One region of the Paenibacillus sp. J22R98 genome, then DNA from elsewhere that is predicted to be linked to it. Evidence: riboswitches for the same ligand, from Rfam matches in the RefSeq annotation. Region 1 holds a riboswitch; the other holds the start of a gene.
The links. Region 1 has a riboswitch for S-adenosylmethionine ahead of metA (homoserine O-acetyltransferase MetA). Riboswitches for the same ligand answer to the same signal wherever they lie in the genome.

Region 1 (4,471 bases):
TTATCAACGACGATATCGACCAAATGATAGAGGAAACGGTCGGGGCGGCTGACTTGCTCTTCAAGCAGGACCGGCTTCAACGTGCGAAGCTCGTTAATTTTCTGTTTCGTAACGGTAATAATATAATGGCGGCCCAGAAAAATGTTCAGGGCACGTAGGAAAATTTCTTCATCATCAAAACGGATGCTGTTTATTACAATAAAATAATGGCCTTCATGAATTTCGATCTTAGGCCGTTGCTCTTCTTCACTCAAACAGTCTTCGACAGCCAGCTCATGCAGCGCGAATATCGGCTGGAGCACAGCGAGGTCATCCACATCGGCATCAATCCAGTAGAAGCCCTCGGCAGGCGGCACGACGGCAGCTTGAATGTCATCAACCGGTGTGAATACACCTTGATTCACGTGACGGATCTTCATCCGCGTTCCTCCTCTCGTTGTTGCAGTAATTCCCGGATGCCGGTTATGAGGAGGAGAACAGAATCAGGCAACATCAAGCAAGCCATGTCGCGCGGTGCCGTGCTGCTTGCTCTAGTCCATCTATCTAGAAGCGGCGCGTTTGCGAATAGGGTTGGATGACATAAGCCTTCCTGCTATCTTCCGTGTAAACCGGTTATCAGTGCGGTTGCCCGCAGGCCTCGGGTCGCCTTCCATAGTCGTAAACACCCCTTTAATGGTCAATTATTCACTGCTTAAAGCGTAATTCTTGTCTAGTATACTCCGACAATGTCTTTCCATTCAAGAAGAAAGTAGCGTGCATGGTTCTGTATCAGCATATGCAGGGAAAAGCCCATGGTTACGCGATTCTTGTCGATGGTGAAGGGGGAGCTCCTTGACGGGAATAAAGGAATGATTTAAAGTAAGAACTAAGGTATTTCATTAATTAAATAAGCAAGCTTTCTTATCAAGAGCAGGCGGAGGGACTAGCCCGATGAAGCCCGGCAACCGGCGTGTAAACGTACGGTGCTAATTCTTGCGGAAACGTATGTTTCTGAGAGATGAGAGGCGCATGAACGATACATTTGTGCCCCTCTCTAATGAGAGGGGCTGTTTTCATTGCGCTCCTCAGTGACAATCCAAGCAGACTGGAGAGATTATCATGCCGATTAAAGTACCAGACCAACTACCTGCGAAAGATGTTTTGACTGATGAGAATATCTTTCTAATGGATGAGAGCGTTGCCTATCATCAAGATATCCGTCCGCTCCGGATAGCCATTCTCAATTTAATGCCCACCAAAGAAACGACGGAAACACAGCTGCTCCGTTTAATCGGGAACACGCCGCTGCAGGTGGAAGTCGTGCTGCTTCATCCGCGGACTCACACGTCGAAGAATACGTCGTCCGAGCATTTGGAGTCGTTTTATAAAACGTTCGATGATATTAAGCATGAATACTATGACGGCTTGGTTATTACCGGAGCCCCTGTAGAGACGCTGCCATTCGAAGAGGTCAACTATTGGGAAGAGCTGCAGGATATTATGGATTGGTCGGCTCGTCGTGTAACGTCAACCTTCCACATCTGTTGGGGCGCACAAGCCGGATTGTATCACCATTACGGCATTCCCAAATACGAGCTGGCGGATAAGGTGTTCGGCGTATTCCCGCATACGGTTGAGAAGCGCAATGTTCCGCTTGTACGCGGCTTTGATGAGCTGTTCCTAGTTCCGCAATCGCGTCATACGGAAGTTCGCCGCGATGACATCGCCAATATAGAGGATCTGGATATCCTGTCTGAATCGCCGGAAGCCGGCGTTTATCTGGTTGCCTCCAAGGACGGCAGACAAATATTCGTAACCGGTCATTCGGAATACGATCCGTTGTCACTCAAGGCTGAATACGATCGCGATGTAGCCAAAGGAATGGATATTGCTTTGCCGAAGAATTACTATCCAAACAACGATCCGTCGAAGGTTCCGCTGTCGAGCTGGAGAGCGCATGCCAATCTGCTGTTCTCGAACTGGTTGAATTATTATGTTTATCAGCAAACCCCGTATGATTTGGGTGCAGGCATTTAAATAAGAAGTTCAATATTCGACGAGAGGGAGTCACTTCAGATGAAAATAGAAAGCCGCTTAGCACAAATTGGATCCATTAAAGAGCCTGTTACCGGAGCAATCAGCTTCCCGGTGTACCAAGCAACAGCTTTCCGCCACCCGAAGCTTGGCGAAAGCACGGGCTTTGACTATGCTCGCACGAAGAGCCCGACCCGCAGTGTGCTTGAAGAAGCGGCTGCGGAGCTGGAGTCCGGCGACGCTGCGTTTGCTTGCAGCAGCGGCATGGCTGCGCTGACGACTGTCTTCTCGCTGTTTGGCCAAGGCGACCATTTGCTCGTTTCCTTGGATCTATACGGCGGTACATACCGCTTGCTGGAGAAGATTATGACTCGCTTCGGCGTGTCAGCTTCTTACGTCGATACGAATGATATTGATGCGATGAACCAGCTGGTTACGCCGGCTACGAAAGCGATCTTGATCGAGACGCCGACGAATCCGCTGATGATGATTACAGATTTGGAGCGCGTTTGTTCATGGGCGAAGTCCAAAGGCTTGCTGTCCATTGTAGATAACACGCTGCTTACTCCGTTCTTCCAACGTCCAATCGAGCTTGGTGCCGACGTCATCGTGCATAGCGCAACGAAGTACCTTGGCGGCCACAATGACGTGCTGGCGGGCCTTATCGTAACGAAGGGCAAGGAACTATCCGCCGAGATGGGATTCCTTCACAACTCGCTTGGCGCTGTTCTGGGACCACAGGATTCGTGGCTTCTGATGCGCGGTATGAAGACGCTGGCGCTGCGGATGGAACGCCATCAAGCGAATGCAACGGCGATCGCGAACTGGCTGCTAACGCATGAAGTGATAGAGGACGTATATTACCCTGCGCTGCCTCATCACCCGGGTCATGAGATACAGAACCGTCAGTCCTCCGGCAACACCGGTATCTTCTCGTTCCGCTTGAAGAAAGCAGCTTATGTGGAGCCGATCCTTCGCCATATTAAGCTGATTGCTTTCGCCGAAAGCCTCGGCGGCGTGGAATCGCTGATGACGTATCCGGCCGTACAAACGCATGCGGATATTCCGCTGGAAATTCGTCAGAAAATCGGCGTAGATGACCGTCTGCTTCGTTTCTCAGTCGGCATTGAGCACGTGAATGATTTGATCGCGGATTTGGCGCAAGCCTTTGATGCAGCAAAACGTGAGCTTGGGGAGGCATAAATCATCATGGCAGAGCAGAATCCGGACAAAAGCAAAGGTAATGACAGCGCCGAGAAACAATTTGCAACGAAATTGATTCATTTCGGGGCGGAGATCGATGGACAAACCGGCGCATCGAGCGTGCCGATTTATCAAGCTTCTACGTTCCATCATCATGATATTTTCAACCCGCCGACGTACGATTACAGCCGTTCCGGCAATCCGACGCGGCAGGCTTTGGAAGATTACATTACGCTGCTTGAAGGCGGCGTTCGCGGCTTTGCATTTGCATCCGGTATGGCAGCGATCTCGACAGCGTTCCTGCTGTTCTCGACAGGCGATCACATCATCGTCACCGAGGACGTTTACGGCGGGACCTACCGCCTGCTGACAACGGTGCTGAACCGTCTTGGCATTGAGTCCACGTTCGTGGATATGACGGACTTTGAAGCAGTGAAAGCAGCGCTCCGGCCGAATACGAAGGCGGTCTTCATGGAGACCCCTTCTAACCCGACGCTGAAAATCACCGATATCGGTGAAGTCGCGGCTTGGGCGAAGGAGCATGAGCTGATTACATTGCTGGACAATACGTTTATGACGCCGTACCATCAGCGCCCAATCGAGCTCGGGGTCGATATCGTCCTGCACAGCGCTACGAAGTTTCTGGGCGGCCACAGCGACGTTCTTGCAGGCCTTGCCGTTGTGGCAACTGAAAGCCTCGGCCGCAGGCTGAAGCAGCTGCAGAACGGTCTTGGCACCGTTCTGGGTACGCAGGAGTCATGGCTGCTAATCCGCGGCATGAAGACGCTTCAAGCGCGTATGGAGCACAGCGAGCGCAGCGCTCGCAAGCTGGCAGAATGGCTCGACAACAATCCGGATGTTACACTCGTGTATTATCCGGGTCTTGCGAACCATCCGCGCCGCGAAGTGCATGAGAAACAATCGAAGGGTTACGGCGCAGTCGTATCCTTCGATGTGGGTGACGGCGAACGCGCCAAAGCCGTTCTCAGCCGTGTGAAGCTGCCGCTTGTCGCGGTAAGTCTTGGTGCTGTTGAAAGTATTTTGTCTTATCCGGCCATGATGTCGCATGCGGCGATGCCGCGCGAGGTTCGTCATGAACGTGGCATCACAGATGGTTTGCTTCGTTATTCCGTCGGTTTAGAGGATATCGATGATCTGATTGCGGATCTGGATCAGGCGCTTAAAGGGGAATAAGGCGGAATGCTCCATTCGAAGCTCTGGCTTCGAACGGAAACCAATCCGTATATGGCGGAAT
Region 2 (4,471 bases), on a different contig from region 1:
CCGGATCCGGATGCCTTCAGTGAAATGCCCTATCTGGGGGCAGATCGACCGATTTTCGCAGAATCATTGCTTACGAATGTGTCACCGAGGATCATCTCCTTGTTTGAAAATGTCATTCAGGAATGGAATGATCGGCAGCAGGACTACGACAGTGTGTGCAAAGGGCTGATGATCCAACTGATCGGGTTGCTGCTCCGTCAGCAGAATGAAGGACGGGGAACGCCGCATCCGAAATATGAGAAACGGCTTCTTGAGCTGGTTCATGAGATTCGTGCCGATTGCAGCCGCCGATGGTCGAGTGCGGATATGGCGAAGTTTCTGCTCGTACATGAAGATTATATGAGTCGGCAGTTCAAAGCGATGATGGGCGTGGGGCCGAATAAATTCGTGCAGACGGTACGCCATCAGGAAGCCAAACGGCTCCTGAGGGAAACGGATCAGACGATTGAATGGATATCTGGGGCAATCGGCTATGAGGATTTTCACTATTTCAGCCGGATTTTCAGACGCTGGGAAGGGATGTCGGCCATGCAGTTTAGGAAGCTGTCGCGGACGATATAGAAGAAGGACAGCCTCTGCGTCACCCGTTCGCGGGGATTGGAGACTGTCCTTTTCATTAAGGTAAACGGTAGAGCGCAAACGGTTTGCCGTAACGGAATTCTTCGCTCCATGCGTTCAGAGCATCCGTTACCTCTTGACCAAGATTCATTTCAACACTATTTAAGTTATCTTCCAGCTGCTCGACACGTGTGGCACCGACAATGACTGTCGAGATTGCAGGCCGTTCCATAAGCCATGCGAGCGAAATCGCACTCGCGCTATAGCCGCTGTCAGCCGCGAGTTTGCTTACCTGTTGCCCCAACGTAATTCTTCGTTCATCCAGGAAGCGAACGAAGCTAGGGTCGGTAACAACTCTGGAGCTTACCGGTGCTTCTTCCGCCGTTAAGCCGTATTTGCCGGTCAGAATGCCGCCTGCCAGTGGGAAATACGGGATGATGCCTACGCCTTGATCCAAACATACCGGAACAAGCTCTTGCTCGGGAGTCCGATCTGCGAGCGAATAGCTGGTTTGCGTGGATACGAACCTCGCAATGCCTTTGGAATCGCTGATCCCCTGCGCTTTCATCAGCTCCCACGCGGCATAGTTGGAAGCGCCAATATAACGAACCTTGCCTGAACGAACCATATCTTCGAGCGCAGCTAATGTTTCCTCTAGCGGCGTGTGCGGGTCGAATGTATGGATTTGATACAGGTCGACATAGTCGGTTCGCAGACGTTTCAGGCTGTTTTCCAGCTCCTGCATCAGATGGCGGCGAGAAGATCCTTTGGCATTCGGACCTGCGCCCCTCACTAGTCCTGCCTTCGTAGCCAGCACGGCTTGGTCCCGCTTTCCCTCTAATGCCACCCCGATAATTCGTTCCGATTCCGTGCCTGCATAAATATTAGCGGTATCAATAAAATTAATGCCTTTATCCATCGCATGATGAATAATTCGAATGGATGTTTCCTGATCGGCACGTTTCCCAAAAGCATTGGTTCCTAAGCCTAGAACGGACACTTCAAGTCCGCTTCTTCCGAGATAGCGATATTTCATACGCTGCTGAGCTCCTTCCACAAATAGCGAGTATATTGGCTTATTATACCTTAAAATGAGAGGCTGCCAAAACGCGCACCCCCTTGACATAGTGGTTGTTTATGTAGCATAATGGTAAAAATTTAATATGTATTTTTCTTATCAAGAGTAGGTGGAGGGACAAGCCCGATGATACCCGGCAACCGACAGACCTTTGTTACTGCAAAGGAATGCACGGTGCTAATTCTTGCGGAACGCTTTACGAAGCGAATCTGGGAGATAAGAGCGAGGATCTATGACATTACATTCCTATGACCTTCTCTGATTCCAGAGAAGGTCATTTTTGTTTTTCTATAAACAACTACACTTGTGTACTGGAGGATCATGATGCCGAACACGATTCCTGACCATACGACGATAGATGAATCAACCGAGTATCACCGGGATACGCTTCCCCAGCTGATTGCGCTGCTCAATTTGCGAAATTCGGTAATTGGCTATTCGTTAGAGTTTATGCAGCAGTGTAAAATTAGCCGAATCGAATGTTTTCGCTTCGACAGTGAGCTTACGGAGAGGCTTCAGCCTGGCCACGGCAGCGATTATTTCTGCGGTTTACTTGCGATCACCACAACTACGGGAGCAGTTGGGCTAGCGGAGTTTACCATCCCACGCAAAAATTTGCATGGCGACTTTGTGATGTGGGCTTCTCCCCTTCAGCGGATAAAGGGGCAGACGTTGCTCGAGAGCTTCAGCTACGTTCAGAGTAAGCTGGACACATGGGGCCCTGTGAGATCCGAGCTCATCGCGTCTGCGCTGCTGAAGCTGAAGGCGAATTCTGAGCCGACTGCAGCTCAGCACGAAGATGAACGCTACCTCTGGGATCGCTCGCACCTGCTTCGCTATACGCAGTCTTATGTTTCGTTTTAGTCAAGGCGTTGGGCGGCGGAGATGAGCTGTTGACTGTCGCTTGCCGAATGATCTAACGAACCGTACAGGTCTTATTTGAGCGAAAACACCTCCAAATAAAATCTAATGAACCGTAGAGGTCTTATTTGACGGTTTCCGGGTATTTTGAGGACGTTTTCCACGAAATAAAGCCTCTGTGGTTCGTTAGAATCTGAAAACCGCGAAATTCGGCCCAATAACGCCCGTACGGTTCGTTAGATTTTTGAGACATGCCAATTGCGACATGCGATGGCTGTCTTGCGGTAAACGGCACTCGGCACTGTGCAACTAAAAAAACGGTTGAACCTGGAATCATCCCAGTTCAACCGTCCCTTACTTCTTCGCCTTATGCAATTCTTTACGCCGCGTTGCTCATGCGCCGTTTCTCCTGCTGCAGCTTGAACGTCGATTTCGCAAGTAACGCAGCGATGATCGCCATCGCGGCCAACGTCCATAATGCCTCGCGTTTTCGTTCCGGCGCGCGGTCGAAGTGGGCATGTCCCAGCCGTTGCGTCGCTTGTTTCATAAGCGCTACCTGCAAGTCGGGATTATTCTGTGCGCCACCGGCATTGAGACGGAAACCGTTACGCTGGTAGGGGCTGTCCAGGCCATCTTTGACGGTCAAAGTCACGTCGATACCAAGCTGCGCGCAAATATCGAGCAACGGCTTGGAGAAGGCGCCGTACGGGAAAGCAAGCACATGGTTCGACTTACCAAGCTCTTGCGCCAGAACCTTATTCGCGTGCTCCAAATCCGCTTTTACCCGCTGCTGGTATTCTTTCTTCGTCTCCCGCCTTCCCTTGTCTTTCAAATAAACAGGTCCGGTCAACGCAGCTATCTTATGCTTGCCCTTTGCATCCGTAGGCTCATATAAATGAGAGTCGAAGGAATGGCTGTAAAAGGATATTCCGGTTCTTTTCATTTCCTTAACCTGGTCCCAATTCAGTTTGGGAACCCCGATGTGCCGAGGGTTGCCTATCGTGCTCACGATTAGAAAGTTAGTTGCCGGCGCCTCATACTTATGCAAGACCGGATAGACATCTTGGTAGAAAGATTCATAGCCGTCGTCGAACGTGAGCAGCACCGCATTATCCGGAACCGGCTCTCCACGCAAGATGAAACCTCGGTATTGATCCATCGTTATCCAATGAAAATTGTTGGCCTTCATCAATTCGAGCTGTCGTTCAAATTTACTGACAGGCAGTGCACTGGCATCGTGCGGATGCTTCATGACCTCGTGATACATGAGCACAATGACATGGCCTTTATAGTATTCGCCATGGGGTTCATCCGGGCCTGGCTTTAGATCTCTATTACTTGCCAGGTCCCCTTTACCATAGAACAATCGTCCGACCAAAGGCATTCGGGCATGATAAGTTTGGATGATCAAAACGCAGCAAAGAGCGGTTAGACCCAGCAGCAATGAGGTTAGAACGAATTTTCTGGTTTTTAAAGACATAGGGTCAACTCCGCCATTCAATGTAGGGGTGATTCAGCCAATCGCGCTTTCATTTATTCGACGAAGCTAGTTCGACAAATGTTGCCTAGTCCTTGAGTCCTGCCTAAGAATTACGGGATTGAACAAAAAAAGCGGAATGTCATATTGACACCCGCCTCTTAGGCTTACTTTATTAAGCTTCTAATTGTTACGTAACGGTCTCTCCTATACAGTGACCACTGTTTTCACTTCTTCGCCTTATAAAACTCATGATACAGCTTCATCAGCGCCCGCTTCTCAATGCGTGACACATACGAACGCGAGATGCCGAGCTCCTTCGCGATTTCCCGCTGCGTCCGTTCCTCGCCGCCGGCAATAAGGCCAAATCGGCCGACGACGACTTCCTTCTCGCGGTCATCCAATATATCTAAATTTTTATAAATCTTGCTCTTCTCGATTTTGAGCTGCACTTTCTCCGCGACATCATCGGCTTCCGTGCCAAGGATATCGATCAA

Region 2: it holds a riboswitch for S-adenosylmethionine, as region 1 does, so the genes downstream of both, AC50Y3_RS10030 (hypothetical protein) here and metA (homoserine O-acetyltransferase MetA) in region 1, are expected to answer to the same signal.

The regions. Positions count from the first base shown of each region.
Region 1 is NZ_JBXENW010000002.1:796,503-800,973, forward strand. Features, by position in the region: gene corA (magnesium/cobalt transporter CorA) at 1-419, opposite strand, end outside; SAM riboswitch class I at 898-1,004, shown strand; gene metA (homoserine O-acetyltransferase MetA) at 1,099-2,016, shown strand; gene AC50Y3_RS09050 (PLP-dependent transferase) at 2,056-3,216, shown strand; gene AC50Y3_RS09055 (aminotransferase class I/II-fold pyridoxal phosphate-dependent enzyme) at 3,223-4,410, shown strand.
Region 2 is NZ_JBXENW010000003.1:15,708-20,178, reverse strand. Features, by position in the region: gene AC50Y3_RS10040 (helix-turn-helix transcriptional regulator) at 1-561, shown strand, start outside; gene AC50Y3_RS10035 (aldo/keto reductase) at 617-1,594, opposite strand; SAM riboswitch class I at 1,730-1,859, shown strand; gene AC50Y3_RS10030 (hypothetical protein) at 1,961-2,500, shown strand; gene AC50Y3_RS10025 (polysaccharide deacetylase family protein) at 2,877-3,977, opposite strand; gene sigK (RNA polymerase sporulation sigma factor SigK) at 4,202-4,471, opposite strand, start outside.